DNA from 2 places in the Streptomyces sp. NPDC058663 genome. Region 1 is predicted to be linked to the other one. Evidence: riboswitches for the same ligand, from Rfam matches in the RefSeq annotation. Region 1 holds a riboswitch; the other holds the start of a gene.

What was found. Region 1 has a riboswitch for cobalamin ahead of ACFWVV_RS13170 (prenyltransferase/squalene oxidase repeat-containing protein). Riboswitches for the same ligand answer to the same signal wherever they lie in the genome.
Region 2: linked by a shared signal. The riboswitch ahead of ACFWVV_RS04525 (cobalamin biosynthesis protein) and the one ahead of ACFWVV_RS13170 (prenyltransferase/squalene oxidase repeat-containing protein) in region 1 are both predicted to bind cobalamin.

The regions. Positions count from the first base shown of each region.
Region 1 covers NZ_JBHXRV010000014.1:124,501-132,297, forward strand. The annotation lists gene ACFWVV_RS13160 (energy-coupling factor transporter transmembrane protein EcfT) at 1-601, opposite strand, end outside; gene ACFWVV_RS13165 (SCO2322 family protein) at 598-1,326, opposite strand; gene ACFWVV_RS13170 (prenyltransferase/squalene oxidase repeat-containing protein) at 1,323-2,588, opposite strand; cobalamin riboswitch at 2,678-2,828, opposite strand; gene ACFWVV_RS13175 (MBL fold metallo-hydrolase) at 2,861-3,925, opposite strand; gene ACFWVV_RS13180 (hypothetical protein) at 4,107-4,856, shown strand; gene ACFWVV_RS13185 (aldehyde dehydrogenase) at 4,941-6,446, shown strand; gene ACFWVV_RS13190 (ferredoxin) at 6,446-6,679, shown strand; gene ACFWVV_RS13195 (TetR family transcriptional regulator) at 6,762-7,406, opposite strand.
Region 2 covers NZ_JBHXRV010000004.1:149,446-157,242, reverse strand. The annotation lists gene ACFWVV_RS04545 (alpha/beta hydrolase family protein) at 1-18, opposite strand, end outside; gene ACFWVV_RS04540 (class II aldolase/adducin family protein) at 180-929, opposite strand; gene ACFWVV_RS04535 (anion permease) at 1,263-2,516, shown strand; gene ACFWVV_RS04530 (hypothetical protein) at 2,547-2,768, shown strand; cobalamin riboswitch at 2,912-3,054, shown strand; gene ACFWVV_RS04525 (cobalamin biosynthesis protein) at 3,091-4,113, shown strand; gene ACFWVV_RS04520 (cobyric acid synthase) at 4,110-5,669, shown strand; gene ACFWVV_RS04515 (putative cobaltochelatase) at 5,737-7,797, shown strand, end outside.

The sequences.
Region 1 (7,797 bases):
CGTACAGCGCGCCGGGCAGCGACTTGAGCAGCCGGGCCGGGTTGGCGAGCGCGTTCGCCGCGCCCACGCAGATGAGGAGCGTGGCCAGTTTGAGGCCGTCGTACAGGGCGAAGACGAGCTGCTCCGCGGTCACCCGCCCGCCGATCCGCACCCCCTGCGCCCAGTGCGGAAGCGGTACTTCCGGCAGAGTGAAGAGCACGTGCTGTCCCGGAATCGGCGACCCCAGGAGCACCGAGAACACCAGCCGGATCACCAGCACCATCAGGCCCAGCTTGACGAACGCTCCGTACGACCGCGCCCACGGCGCGTCCGTGCGCCGCGCGGCGACCACGTACCCGGCCACCGCGACGAGGAGCCCGAGCAGCAGCGGGTTGGTGGTGCGGGAAGCGGCGGCGGCGAGCCCCAGCGCCCACAGCCACCAGGCTCCGGCGTGCAGGGCGTTGCTGCGGCGGGCGGCCGGAGCCCGCAGCGAGCCGGCCGCCGTCCTGCCCGCACGGCCGCCGCCGGTCCCGCCTCGGTGGCCGGTCCCGCCGCCCCCGCCGCCGCTCACGCCGTCGCGGCGGGGGGATCCGCTGCCGGACGGCTCACTCCTGCGGCTCATCCCCTGCGGCGGCGTGCCTGCCACACGGCGGCGGCGCCGAGCGCCAGCACGGCGGCGAGACCGACGAGGACACCCGCGGACGGACCCTCGCCCCCGTCGTCGGACGCGGAAACGGAAGGGGAAGTGGGGGGAGCAGGCGCGGTCGGCTCCGCAGCCTGCGAGGCACTGCCCGACACCGGGTCCGCGCAGCCGGACCCCGGGTAGCCGGCGATGGCGCAGAGCAGCGCGGAACTGTCGTAGCGCAGCGGCTTCGCCACCGCGGCGAGTGCCTCGGCACTCGTCGCGTCCTCGCCCACCTGCGCGCACACGCTGCGCTGCGCGGGAGGCGTCTCACCGCCCGGGGCGTCCGCGGGGGTGCCGAAGTCGAGTACGAGGGCGATGCGCTTGCTGCCCTCCTTGGCCGGCGTCTTCGCGCAGACTGCCTCGAAGCGGGCCTCCCCGCGCGGCTTGGCGGCATCCTGCGAGTCCCGGCTCACCGAGAACCGGAATCCCTGTACGGAGCCGTCGGCAGGCCGGGTGGTGGCCGCGCCCTGGGTCGCGTACGTCCACGTCGAGCCGTCGCGCTCCCAGAAGGACCAGTACCGGTAGCCGGAGGCCGGGTCCGCGGCGGCCGGGCCCGCGCCCAGCAGCGCCCCCAGCACCACTGCCACCGTGAGCAGCAGTGCCGCGCAGACGGCGGGGAAGGAGCCGAGGGCGGCGGGGCCCGCGGGGGCGGGGCGGCTCACAGCTGCTGGTTCTTCTTGTTGCGGCCGCTGATCAGGAAGCCCGCGCCCATGCTCGCCACGAAGGCGATGCCGACGATCCACCAGGTGGCGGACGAGCCGCCGCCGTCGTCCTTCTGCGCCTCGTCCCTCTGTGCGCCGTCCTTCTTCGCGTCGCCGGCGCCCTGGGCCGCCTGCGGGGCGGGGCCGGTCGCGTTCAGCTGCGCGACCAGGTCGGTGCCGCCGAAGGAGCGCGGGTCCATGCCGGTGGCGTGCGCGGCGAAGATCAGCTGGGCGTACGCGGCGGGCCCGGTCTGCTGGGCCCAAGAGGCCGCGTTCTTGGCCAGCCACTCGGCGGGCTTGACGGCGGCGTCCCGGTGGCCGGCGGCGGCCAGCGCCACCGCGGCGTCCGCGGTGTTGCCGAAGTCGGGCTTGTCCTCGGCGCCCGGCATCGCCGACATCAGGTGCTGGCCGTTCTTGTCCAGCAGTCCGGAGAGGTAGGCCGAGCCGCCGTCGGCCGCGGCCTCCGGGGAGGTCATGCCCGCCGCGCAGTCGGCAGCGGGCTTGAGCTCCTCGTTGGCCTTCCCCGGGGCGACGACCATGGACTTGTCCGCCGCCGCGGTCACCACGGCGGCGGTCGCGTCCGCGTTGGGGTACAGCTTTCCGGCCTTGTCGGCCTGGAAGGCGAAGGCGCCCTGGTCGTCGGGCTTGCCCTCGCAGTCCGCCTGGAACGTCAGCAGCGTCTGGACGGGCGACTTCCCGTCCTTGGCCATGGCGTCCTTGGGCTTCAGGCCGGCCGAGAGCAGGGCACCGATCACGATCGAGGTGGAGTTGGCGTCGCTCGGCGTGCCTGGCGAGTAGGGCCAGCCGCCGTCCTTGTTCTGGACGGACTTCAGCCAGTCCACCGCCTTTCGCACGGCGGCGTCCTGCCCGCCGAGGGCGCCCAGCGCCTGTACGGCGGCGGCCGTCGCGTTGGTGTCGACCATCACCTTCGCGTCGCAGGCCTTGCTCGCGTCGGCCCGGAAGGCGGGGAAGCCGCCGTTGTCGCACTGCTGGCCCACCAGCCAGTCCACCGCCTTCGTGGCGGGCCGCACTCCGACGGTCCGCTGCGCGAGCAGGGCGAGGGACTGCCGGAAGACACCGTCGTACGTCGGGTCGCCCTTGCCGTACAACCCGGAGGGGATTGCCACCGGCGTCGGGGCCGGAGCGGCGGAGGCGGCCGGAGCGGCCACCGTACCGAGGACGGCGGCGGCGGCGAGCGCTGCGGCGCTGCGGCGAAGGGTCATGTCGGTGGTGCCTCTCCTGAAGGGCGGCCGGGCACGGACCCCTTCAGCAGGCACCGCGGCACCGGCCCCGTATACCTCTACCTCGACGGTGCCGTGCCAGTCATGCGGGCCGGGTGTTCCGACTCTTCACACCGCGGCGAAGGTGCTCGCGCGGCGGGAATCACGGTTGCGGGTCAGTGCCGGATTCGCACCGGCTTCTCCCGTACGGGCATGATGACGACTCGCACACTCTACCGGCCCGTAGTCCGCCCGGCGCGTGGCGCGGGTGTCCCTCACACCGCCGTGTACGTCACCGGTTCGCTGCCGGGCACCGCCTCCGCGTGGCCCACCTTCACCAGTCGGCGCAGGTGGGCCTCGGCCTCCGAGACCGCGATGTTGCGGGAGCCGTACGGGATCTGTTCCCAGGGCCTGTTCCACTCCATGCGCTCCGCGAGCTGCCAGGGGGTCAGCGGGGTGGCGAGCAGGGCGCGCAGTCCCGCGAGGCGTTCTTCGTGGTGCGCGAGGAGTTCCCCGACGCGCTCGCGCGGGGTGGTGAAGGCGTGCTGGTGGGCGGGGAGGACCTCGGCGGCGCCCAGCCGTGCGACGCGCTCCAGCGAGGCCAGATAGTCGCCGAGCGGGTCCCCGTCGCCCGGCCGGGGGCGGGAGCCGGCCGCGGCGGTGTCGTCGGGGTCCTCGTACAGACCGATGTGCGGGGTGATCCCGGGGAGCAGGTGGTCGCCGGAGAAGAGACGGCCGTTGCCGGGCAGGCCGGCCGGGTGCTCCTCCTCCAGGTGCAGGCACACATGGCCGGGCGTGTGCCCCGGGGTCCAGACGGCGCGCAGCGTGCGGCCCGCGAGCGGCAGCAGTTCACCGGGCTCGATCCCGCGGTCCGGGAGCGCGGCCCGCAGCCCCGGCAGGGTGCTCGTCCGCCCGGATGTGCGGGCGGAGCGGAGCGGGGCGAGGTGGCCGTCGGGGGCTCCGGCCGCGGCCAGTTTGGCGGTCAGGTAGTCGAGCCAGGCGCCCGGTTCGGTGCCGCGGGTGCGGCGGACCACCTCGGCGTCGGCGGCGTGCATCGCGATCCAGGCCCCGGAGGCTTCCCGCACCTGCCCGGAGAGCCCGTGGTGGTCGGGGTGGTGATGGGTGATGACCACGCCGTGGATGTCCCCGGCCGCGACGCCGAGCGCGGCGAGCCCCGCGACGAGGGTGTCCCAGGAGGCGGGGTCGTCCCAGCCGGTGTCGATCAGGACGGGGCCGCGGTCGGTGTCCAGGAGGTGCACCAGGGTGTGGCCGAGGGGGTTGTCGGGGATGGGGACCTTGATGCTCCAGACACCGCCGCCGTGCTCGGTCACCTGTGTCATGGCTCCCCCAACTGTCGCGAGTGGTGCGGGACATGCCTCGCGCTCACTATAACTAGAACGAGTTCCAGTACGAGGTGCGGGAAGTGGCGGCCTCAACCCCCAGGCGTCTCCGGGTCGTTGTCGGGGTCGGGCCGTGGTTGTCCCCGATGGCCCGCCGGCTGTACGCGGACAAGATCGGGTCATGACCCACACGGCGAACACCCCGCACACCCCGCACGCCCCGAGCACCCCGAATCCCTCGCACGCGAGGAGCACCCCGAGCACCCCGAGCACCCCGAATCCCCCGCACGCTCCGGCCGCCCCGCGCACTCCGAATCCCCCGCAGGCCAGGGCCACCCCCCTCGTGCCCCCCGCGGGTCTCACCCGTTTCGCGTTCGTCGCGGGCCCCCTCGCGCTCCTCGCGTACGGCGGCATCCGGCTGCTCAGTGAACGGGGCACGCCGGGCCTCGGCTGGACGCTCGGGCATCTCGCCATGCTGACCGGGGTGCTCCTCTTCCTTCCCGTCCTGCGGCACCTGCACCGCGCGGCGCCCCCTTCGAGACGCCGGGCGGCCTCGGTGGCCCTGGTGGCGGCGGGCGCCGGACTCGTCGCGACCGCCGCGCAGGCGGTGATCGACCTGGTCGCGGGCCTCGCGGCGGCGGACCGGCCCGCGATGCGCGAGATCTTCCGGCAGGTCAAGGCGGTCCCGGGGGTCGAGCCCGTGGTCTACGGCGTCGTTCCCCCGCTCTTCTTCCTCGGCCTGATCGTCCTGGCCGCCCTGGTCGCCGCCTCCGCCCGCACCCGGATCCTGATGGCGGGCACCCTGCTGGCGGGGACGGTCTGCATGGCCGTCAGTCTCGACCTCCTCCCGCTGGGCGGCCTGTGCTTCCTGCTGGCCTTCACCCCCCTCCTGCTGGCCGGCCGCGTCACGGCCCTTCCCCGGACGAACTAGAACTGGTATCAGTTCGGGGGAGAGCGGTGGCTGACTATCCGTCAGCGAGAGTGCACCGGGCCGGACTTGCGGGAGGCGACAGTCATGACCGAACTCGTCGAACACCAACAGCTCTTCATCGGCGGAAGGCTGGTGGACCCCCTGCCCGGCTCCCGTCCGGACGGGGCGGCCACCGCGGGGCCGCACGTCATCGAGGTGGTCTCCCCGCACACCGAGCAGGTCATCGGCCGGGTCCCGCACGCGAGCGAGGCGGATGTGGACCGGGCGGTCGCGGCCGCCAGGCGCGCGTTCGACGAGGGGCCCTGGCCCCGGATGCCGCTGGCCGAGCGGATCGCCGTCGTCACCCGCATCAAGGACGCGATCGCGGTACGCCACGAGGAGATCGCCCGCGTCATCACCGCCCAGAACGGCACCCCGTACACCGCGAGCGTGATGATGCAGGCGCTCGCCGCGATGATGGTGTGGGAGGCGACCCTCAAGGTGGCGCAGGAGTTCCCGGTGGAGACGCGCCGCACCGGTATCCTCGGCAACCTGCTCGTACGGCGCGAGCCGGTCGGGGTCGTCGCGGCGGTCGTCCCCTGGAACGTCCCGCAGTTCACGGCCGCCGCCAAGCTGGCCCCGGCCCTCCTCAGCGGCTGCACCGCCGTCCTGAAGACCTCCCCGGAGACCCCGCTCGACGGCTACATCCTCGGCGAGATCTGCGCGGAGGCGGGGCTTCCCGAGGGAGTCCTGTCCATCCTTCCCGCCGAGCGCGAGGTGAGCGAGTACCTGGTCGGGCACCCGGACGTCGACAAGGTGTCCTTCACCGGATCGGTCGCCGCGGGCAGGCGCGTGATGGAGGTGGCCTCCCGCAACCTCACCCGCGTCACCCTCGAACTCGGCGGCAAGTCGGCGGCCGTGATCCTCCCCGACGCCGACCTGGCGACGACCGTCGCCGGCATCGTCCCCTTCGCGTGGATGATCAATGGCCAGGCGTGCGTGGCCCAGTCGCGCATCCTGGCCCCGCGCTCCCGCTACGACGAGTTCGCGGAGGCCTTCGCCGCGGCGGCAGGCGCGCTCCGGGTCGGCGACCCGATGGACCCCGCCACCGAGGTCGGCCCGCTGGTCGCACGGCGCCAGCAGCAGCGCTCCCTGGACTACATCCGCATCGGCCAGGAGGAGGGCGCCAAGATCCTGGCGGGCGGCGGCCGCCCGGCCTCCCAGGACCGGGGCTGGTACGTCGAGCCCACCCTCTTCGGCGGCGTCGACAACTCCATGCGGGTGGCCCGCGAGGAGATCTTCGGCCCGGTGATCTGCCTCCTGCCGTACGAGGACGAGGCGGAGGCGCTCCGCATCGCCAACGACTCCGAGTACGGACTGAGCGGCAGCGTCTGGACGGCGGACGTGGAGCGCGGCGTCGAGGTCGCCCGCCGGGTGAGGACCGGCACCTACTCGGTCAACACCTTCAGCATGGACATGATGGGGCCGTTCGGCGGCTACAAGAACTCCGGTCTCGGCCGTGAGTTCGGCCCCGAGGGCTACGGCGAGTACCTGGAGCACAAGATGATCCACCTGCCCGCCGGGTACGAGGCCCCGGGGGAGGGCGCCTGATGGGCGACCGCTGGCACGTCGAGGTCGACCGGGGCCTCTGCATCGGCTCCGGCATGTGCGTGCACACCGCCGGGCGGTCCTTCCGGCTGGACACCGCGCGCCAGTCCCACTCGGTGAACCCGGACACCGACGCGGACGAGGACGTATTGGCCGCTGCGGAGGGCTGTCCGGTCGAGGCGATCACCATCGCGCTGCACGACACGGGGGAGCCGGTGTTCCCGCCCGAGGAGTGAGGGGCGGGCGGGGGTCGGGGCGCGGACGCCCCCACCACGCAGGGGCAGGAGGAGTGGCCGGTGCGGCGCCCCCTGCCCCGGCCTACTGCCCCTGCTTCTCCGCCGACGTCACGTCGATCAGCCTGCACACCGTCTCGATGTCGATCTTGACCTGGGCGATCGACGCACGGCCGGAGAGCCAGGTGATCAGGGCCGAGTGCCAGGTGTGCTCGATGACGCGGACGGCGGAGAGCTGCTCCGGGGTGGGGCGGTCCTGGGGGTCGGACAGGCCCATCGCGTCCAGGATGATCGCGGTGGTCTGGCGGGACACCGTGTCGACCTCCGGGCTGACCGAGCGGTCCGCGAAGGTCAGGGCACGGACCATGGCGTCGGCGAGGTTCGGCTCGCGCTGGAGGGCACGGAAGGCCCGCATGAGGGTTTCCGCGACGCGCTCCGAGGAGGAGGTGGCCGCCGGAGGGCGCTTGCGCAGGGTGAGGTGCATGTGCTGGAGCTGGTCCTGCATGGTGGCGACCAGCAGGTGCACCTTGGAGGGGAAGTAGCGGTAGAGGGTGCCGAGCGCGACGCCCGCCTCCTCCGCCACCTCGCGCATCTGGACCGCGTCGAAGCCGCCCCGGCTGGCCAACTGTGCGCTGGCGTGCAGGATGCGGCGCCGGCGGGCCTCCTGGCGCTCAGTCAGGGCAGGGGTGCCGGCCACCGCGCCGGGGCCGGGACCACCGGCGCCCCGCACGGAACGGGCACCACGCCCACCACCGGACCCACGCTCGGACCCGGACCCGCCACCGGACCCCCGTTCGGGCCCCGACCCGTCCCCGGACCCGCCGCCGGACCCCCGCGCGCTCCCGGACCCCCGTTCGGGCCCCGCGGACCGGGGCACGGTGGCCCGCTCGGCCCCGGTGGCGCCGCCGCCCGCCGTTCTGGCTTCCGCTCTCATGCTGTCCCCGTGTTCCCTGTGCGCCCCGTGCGCTCCACGCGCCCGTGTCCCTGCCGCGTACGGCCGCGGCGTCCCGCTGCTTGCGCCCGCTCGTGAGCCGTGGCGCGAATCACCTGATCCGGACCTTACGCCGCCGCCCGGTGCCGGTAGATTCAAAGCTCTGTGTTCGATCAACTCTGGAACTTGT
Region 2 (7,797 bases), on a different contig from region 1:
CGCTTTAGCCGGGTGCACCGCTTCAGTGTCCGTACTGCCGGCCCGCACGGCCAGTGGGCGGGGCCCGCCGGGGGCACGCCGCCCGGAGCCGTGCCCGGTGTCCGTGGCCGGGAGGCATGGCCCGCAGGACGTGGCCGGTATTGAGTGATGAATAACGTGATCTTGCGCGGCCCCGGCCCTCAGCCCCGCTGCCCGTAGTCCCGCAGCTGTTCCTTGACCTCGTCCAGGTCGGTGTCGCTCAGGAGGGTCGGGGAGCGCCCGGGGACGGAGGAGGCGGTGAGCCACAGGCGGCACATCCACTCCAGCTGGGCGGTGCGGTCGTAGGCCTGGTCGAGGGTGTCGCCGTAGGTGAGGGTGCCGTGGTTCCGCAGGAGGCAGCCGGTCCGCTCGCGCAGCGCGCGCAGCGCGTTCTGGGCCAGCTCCTCGGTCCCGTAGGTCGCGTAGGGCGCGGTGCGTATCTCGCCTCCCATGGCGGCGGCCATGTAGTGGACCAGCGGCAGCCGGTCGACCAGGGTGGAGACGGCGGTGGCGTGCACGGCGTGGGTGTGCACGACTGCGCGCGCGCCGGTCGCCCGGTAGAGGGCGAGGTGCAGGGGGAGTTCGCTGGTGGGGGTGAGTGCGCCGAGGATCTGGCGGCCGTCGAGGCCGACGCCGACGGCGTCCTCCGGGCGGAGCCGGTCGTAGGGGACGCCGCTCGGGGTGAGGAGGATCAGTCCGCCGACCCGGACCGAGACGTTGCCCGAGGTGCCGACGACCAGGCCGTCCGCCACCGAGCGGCGCGCGGTGTCCACCAGGTCCCGCCAGGCGCGTGCCACCGCGTCGGGTGATTCCGGCGGTCGCGTCCCGTCCACCCCGCCGGTTCCGTACGCCCCGCCGGTTCCGTCCACCCCATCGGCTCCGTACGCCGCATGCGCCTCGTCGCTCGTCATGGGCCGCATCCTGCCAGCCGCCCGCGGGGACGGCGCGGGGCCGGTGCCAAGCCGTCGCGCCCGGTCAGCCGTACGGGACGACTCGCGCAGTTCGGTGACGGCCGGGGCCACCTCCGGGTGACCAGGATCTCTTCCGCGGCTCACTCGGGCGGTTGAGCACCTTCGCGCACGGTTGACGACCCGGGCGCCGCCCGGCCGCGCCGCCGTTCCGGTGATTTTCGGGGCAGCGGTCCCGCGTTTCGGGTCACCACAACGCCCTTCTCAGTTCATCTTCCGTTCACTCAGGTTGCTTACGTTCCTACAGCCACTGACCTCAAACGATTGCCTGGGTAAATGGAACACATCACGCTCCTCCTCGGAATCGTGATCGTCACCGCTCTCGTGTTCGATTTCACGAACGGTTTCCACGACACTGCCAACGCGATGGCCACCACCATCTCGACCGGCGCACTCAAGCCCAAGACGGCGGTGGCCATGTCCGCCGTGCTCAACCTCATTGGTGCGTTTCTCTCCGTCGAGGTCGCCAAGACGATCTCCGGTGGGCTCATCAACGAGAGCGGCATCACCACGGAAGTGATCTTCGCGGCGCTCGTCGGCGCGATCCTCTGGAACCTGTTGACCTGGCTGATCGGCCTGCCGTCCAGTTCCTCCCACGCACTCTTCGGCGGCCTCATCGGCGCCACCCTGATGTCGGTCGGCACCTCCGGCGTGAACGGCAGCGTCGTCATCACCAAGGTGCTGCTGCCCGCCATCGCGGCACCGCTCGTCGCCGGTCTCGCCGCGTACCTCGCCACCAAGCTCACCTTCAAGCTGGCGGGCAAGACGGACGAGAAGTCCACCGCGAAGGGCTACCGGGCGGGTCAGATCGCCTCGGCCGGCCTGGTCTCGCTGGCGCACGGCACCAACGACGCGCAGAAGACCATGGGTGTCATCACCCTGGCCCTGGTCACCGGCAACGTCCTGGCCCCGGGCTCCAACCCCCCGATGTGGGTCATCGTCTCGGCCGGTGTGGCCATCGCGCTCGGCACCTACCTCGGCGGCTGGCGCATCATCCGCACCATGGGCACCGGCCTCACCGACCTCAGGCCGCCGCAGGGCTTCGCTGCCCAGACCGGTGCCGCCACGGTCATCCTGGCCTCCTCGCACCTCGGCTTCTCCCTCTCCACCACCCAGGTCTGCTCCGGCTCCGTGATGGGTGCGGGTCTCGGCCGCAAGGGCGGCGTGGTCCGCTGGTCGACCGCGACCCGGATGTTCGTCGCCTGGGGTCTGACCCTCCCGGCCGCCGGCCTTGTCGCCGCCGGGGCGGAGTTCCTCACCGGGCAGGGCGCCTGGGGCGTCACCGCCACCGCGGTGCTGCTGGTCGCGGGCTCCGCGGCGATCTGGGTGCTGTCCCGCCGCAAGCCGGTCACCGCCGACGACCTCGACTCGACGCAGTCCGCGTCCGAACCCGCCGGTGTCGTCACCACCGCCATCGCGGCCGTCACCCCGCCCCCCGCCGGCCTCCTGGCCACCGACGGCCTCAGGGCCACCCTGCACTCCCCCGCCGCGAGCCCCGCCGAACCGGCCCGCCCGGCCGCCTCGGTCTGAGCGGCCCCGGAACTCTAGGAAAGCGACCGCATGAACATCGACTGGGCAGCTCTCGGCAGCGTCTTCGGCGTCAGCCTCGTGGCCACCGTCTCCCTGGTGGGCCTGTTCACCCTCGGCATCGTGGGCCTCTCCAAGCAGCAGTCGGCCGCCGCCTCCGGCGGTTCGGCGACCGCGGCGCGCACCGGCGCGTACGCCTGCTTCGCGCTGTGCGCGGCGGCCGTGGCGTACGGGATCTACCTGATCGTCATCTGACGCCCCGCCGTCCTCCGGCGCCCGCGAGCCCCGGACGTCCGCATTCCTTCGAGCCGCCCCGCGCCCCGTGCGCGGGGCGGCTCGTCGCGTGCGGGGTGGTGCTTCGGCGCACCGCCTCCCGCAGGTCAACCCCAGGTTGACGGTTGTTCGCAGGGCGTGGTGGACTGCCCGAGCCAATACGGCGGCATGGAGAGGAAGCCGGTGCGAATCCGGCGCGGTCCCGCCACTGTCACGTGCGACCCCGGTCGTCACGAAGCCAGGAACTCCCAGCCGCTCGTCACGTCGAACCAGGGCGCGGACCCTGAGTTAAGGACACTTCGCCATGCCCGGCTGCGGTTCACGCGGTTCAGCCCTTGTGCCTGCCCCGTCCGCCCTGTCCTCCCCCGCCCATGTCTTCGCCTGGGGCGCGGCCGCCGGATTCCTCGGCGACCTGCTGCTCGGCGACCCGCGCAGGGGCCACCCGGTGGCCGCCTTCGGCCGTGCCGCAGGAGCGGTCGAGCAGGCGCTGTGGCGCGACGACCGGGGGCGCGGCGCACTGCACACCCTTCTCTGCGTCGGCTCCGCCGCCGGGGCCGCCGCACTCGCCGCACGGGCGGTGCGCCACTCCCCCGTCGCCTCCGTCGTGCTGACCGCCGCCGCCACGTGGTCGGTCGTCGGCGGTACGTCGCTGGGCCGCGAGGCCGGGGCGATCGGCGGGGCGCTCGCCGCGGGCGACCTCGACGTGGCGCGCGAGCGGCTGCCGCACCTGTGCGGCCGGGACCCGCAGGCCCTGGACGGGCAGCAGATGGCGCGTGCCGTGGTGGAGTCCGTCGCCGAAAACACCTCGGACGCGGTGGTGGGCGCGCTGGTGTGGGGGGCGGTCGGCGGGGTGCCGGGGCTGGTGGCGTTCCGCGCAGTGAACACCCTGGACGCGATGGTCGGACACAAGTCGGCGCGCCACCGGCGCTTCGGGTGGGCTTCCGCGCGCCTGGACGACGTGGCGGGCTGGCCGGGCGCCCGGCTGACGGCCGCCCTCGCGGTCCTCGCCGGGGACGACCCGCGGGGGGCGCTGCGGGCCTGGCGCGCGGATGCGGCCAGCCACCCCAGCCCCAACGCGGGCCCCGTGGAGGCCTCGTTCGCGGGCGCGCTGGGCGTGCGGCTGGGCGGCACGCTCGCCTACGCAGGACGCGTCGAGAACCGGGCCGTGCTCAACGGGGAGACGGGCCGCCCCGTCGAGGTGGCGGACATCGAACGCGCGGTGCGGCTCTCGCTCCGGGTGAACCTGCTGGCCCTTGCCGTGTGTGCGGCCGGGCGCCTCGCCCTCGGGCGGGCAGCCCGCGGGCGCGCGAAGGGGACGAAGGCATGAGCGGTGGCGGGCTGTTGGTGGCGGGGACCACGTCGGACGCGGGCAAGAGCGTCGTCACGGCGGGAATCTGCCGGTGGCTGGTGCGCCAGGGGGTGAAGGTCGCCCCGTTCAAGGCGCAGAACATGTCGCTGAACTCGTTCGTGACCCGCGAGGGCGCGGAGATCGGGCGCGCCCAGGCGATGCAGGCCCAGGCCGCCCGCGTCGAGCCGACCGCGCTGATGAACCCCGTACTCCTGAAGCCGGGCAGCGACCGCTCCAGCCAGGTGGTGCTGCTGGGCAAGCCGGTGGGCGAGATGAGCGCGCGCGGCTTCTTCGGCACGGCCGGCGGCAAGGAGTACGGCGAGGGTGTCCAGGGCGGCCACCGCGAGGCGCTGCTCGGCACGGTGACACAGTGCCTGGCCGAGCTGCGCGAGAGTTACGACGCGGTGATCTGCGAGGGGGCGGGGAGCCCCGCCGAGATCAATTTGCGCCGTACCGACATCGTGAACATGGGCATCGCCCGCGCCGCGGACTTCCCCGTCGTGGTGGTGGGCGACATCGACCGGGGCGGCGTCTTCGCGTCCTTCTTCGGTACGACCGCGCTGCTCGCCGGTGAGGACCAGCGGCTGATCGCGGGGTACCTGGTGAACAAGTTCCGCGGTGACGTCTCGCTGCTGGAGCCGGGGCTCGACATGCTGGAGAACCTCACCGGGCGCAGGACGTACGGCGTGCTGCCGTACGCGCACGGGCTCGGCATCGACGAGGAGGACGGGCTGCGGGTCTCGATGCGCGGTGCGGTACGGGAATCGGTGGTCGCGCCGCCGTTCGGTGAGGACGTGCTGCGGGTCGCGGTGTGCGCGGTGCCGCTGATGTCGAACTTCACCGATGTGGACGCGCTGGCCGCCGAGCCGGGCGTGGTCGTGCGTTTCGTGGACCGGGCCGAGGAGCTGGCCGACGCGGACCTGGTGGTGGTGCCGGGGACGCGGGGCACGGTCAGGGCGCTGGCGTGGCTGCGGGAGCGCGGGCTCGCCGACGCCCTGGTGCGGCGGGCGGCCGAGGGGCTGCCGGTCCTGGGGATCTGCGGGGGGTTCCAGGTGCTCGGGGAGCGCATCGAGGACGAGGTGGAGTCCCGGGCGGGAGTGGTGGACGGCCTGGGCCTGCTGCCGGTGCGGGTGCGGTTCGCCCGGGAGAAGACCTTGGCGCGGCCGGTGGGTTCGGCGCTCGGGGAGGTGGTGGAGGGCTACGAGATCCACCACGGGGTGGCCGAAGTCCTGGGCGGGGAAGCCTTCTTGGACGGGTGCCGGAGGGGTGCCGTGTGGGGTACGCACTGGCACGGGTCGCTGGAGAGCGACACCTTCCGGCGCGCGTTCCTGCGGGAGGTCGCGGCGGCCACCGGGCGACGGTTCGTGCCGGCGCCGGACACCAGCTTCGGGGCGCTGCGCGAGGAGCAGTTGAACAAGCTCGGCGACCTGATCGAGGAGCACGCGGACACGGACGGACTGTGGCGGCTGATCGAGTCGGGGGCGCCGGTCGGGTTGCCCTTCGTGCCGCCGGGGGCGCCGGAGGTACGCGGATGAGAAGTGCCGTACGCGCAACAGCGGTTGCGGCTGTGACAGCTGTGCCAGGAACCACTATGGAGGCCGCATGAGTACGCCCTACCCCTTCACCGCGATCGTCGGACAGGACGACCTGAGGCTCGCCCTGCTGCTCAACGCCGTGTCCCCGGCGGTCGGCGGGGTGCTGGTGCGCGGTGAGAAGGGGACCGCGAAGTCCACCGCCGTGCGCGCGCTGGCGGCACTGATGCCGCAGGTGGCGGTGGTCGCGGGGTGCCGGTTCTCGTGTGATCCGGCGGCACCCGACCCGGCGTGTCCCGATGGGCCGCATCCGGGTGCCGGCGGCGTGTCGCGGGACGCCCGGACCGTGGAGCTGCCGGTCGGCGCTTCCGAGGACCGCCTGGTGGGTGCGCTGGACATCGAGCGGGCGCTCAGCGAGGGCGTGAAGGCGTTCGAGCCGGGACTGCTCGCGGACGCCCACCGCGGGATTCTGTACGTGGACGAGGTCAATCTCCTCCATGACCATTTGGTGGACCTCCTGCTCGACGCCGCCGCCATGGGCGCGTCGTACGTCGAGCGCGAGGGTGTGTCCGTACGGCATGCCGCGCGGTTCCTGCTGGTCGGGACGATGAACCCCGAGGAGGGCGAGCTGCGGCCGCAGTTGCTCGACCGGTTCGGGCTGACCGTGGAGGTGGCCGCGTCCCGGGACACCGATCTGCGGGTGGAGGTCGTACGCCGTCGGCTCGCCTACGACGACGACCCGGCGGGGTTCGCCGCCAAGTGGGCCGGGGAGGAGGCCGACCTCCGGGAACGGATCGTCGCGGCACGGGCCCTGCTGCCGCACGTCCGCCTCGGTGATGACGCCCTCCGTCAGATCGCCGCGACCTGCGCCGCGTTCGAGGTCGACGGCATGCGGGCGGACATCGTGATGGCCCGCACCGCGACCGCGCTGGCCGCGTGGGCCGGGCGCGAGGACGTGGCTGAGGAGGACGTACGGCAGGCCGCGCTGCTGGCGCTGCCGCACCGGCGGCGGCGCAATCCGTTCGACGCTCCCGGCCTCGACGAGGACAAGCTCGACGAGACGCTGGAGCAGAACAGCCCCCCGCAGACCGACGGGGACGGCGACGACCCTGACACCGACCCTGACGGGCCGGGCGGCGGCGGTCTCCCGCCGCAGCGCGACGGTGACGGCGGCGGCAGCCCCGACGCTCCGGAGCAGGGCGGGTCGGAGCAGGGCGAGACGCCCGAGCCGCCGGCGGACCAGCCCGAGCAGCAGCCCGCCCCGACCGGGAAGGGCGCGGGCGAGCAGCCCGCCGCCACGGCCGCCGAGCCGTTCCGCACAAAGATGCTGAGCGTGCCCGGCCTCGGCGAGGGTGCGGCGGGGCGCAGGTCCAGGGCGCGCACCGAGCACGGCCGTACGACGGGTGCGGTACGGCCCCGGGGCACGCTGACCAAGCTCCACCTGGCGGCCACCGTGCAGGCCGCCGCGCCGCACCAGCGGGCGCGCGGGCGCAGCGGGCGCGGTCTCGTGGTGCGCCGGGACGATCTGCGGCAGGCGACACGGGAGGGGCGCGAGGGGAATCTGGTGCTCTTCGTGGTGGATGCTTCCGGGTCCATGGCGGCCCGGCAGCGGATGAGCGCGGTGAAGGGTGCGGTGCTGTCGCTGCTGCTGGACGCCTACCAGCGGCGGGACAAGGTCGGCCTGGTGACCTTCCGGGGCAAGGAGGCGGAGGTGGCGCTGCCGCCGACGTCGTCGGTGGACGCCGCGGCGGCGCGTCTTGAACTGCTGCCGACGGGCGGCCGTACTCCGCTGGCGGCAGGCCTGCTGAAGGCGCATGACGTGCTGCGGGTGGAGCGGCTGCGGGATCCGTCGCGGCGGCCGCTGCTGGTGGTGGTGACGGACGGGCGGGCGACCGGGGGTCCAGAGCCCGTGGCGCTGGCCGGGCGGGCGGCACGGCTGCACGAGGCCGAGGGCATCGCCTCGGTCGTCGTGGACTGCGAGTCGGGGATGGTGCGGCTCGGTCTCGCGGCCGAGCTGGCAAGGGAGTTGGGCGGCACCGCCGTCACGCTGGACGAGCTGCGGGCGGACTCCATCGCCGGGCTGGTCAAGGACGTACAGGGCGCCGGTCGTGGCGCGTCGAGGAAGGCCGCT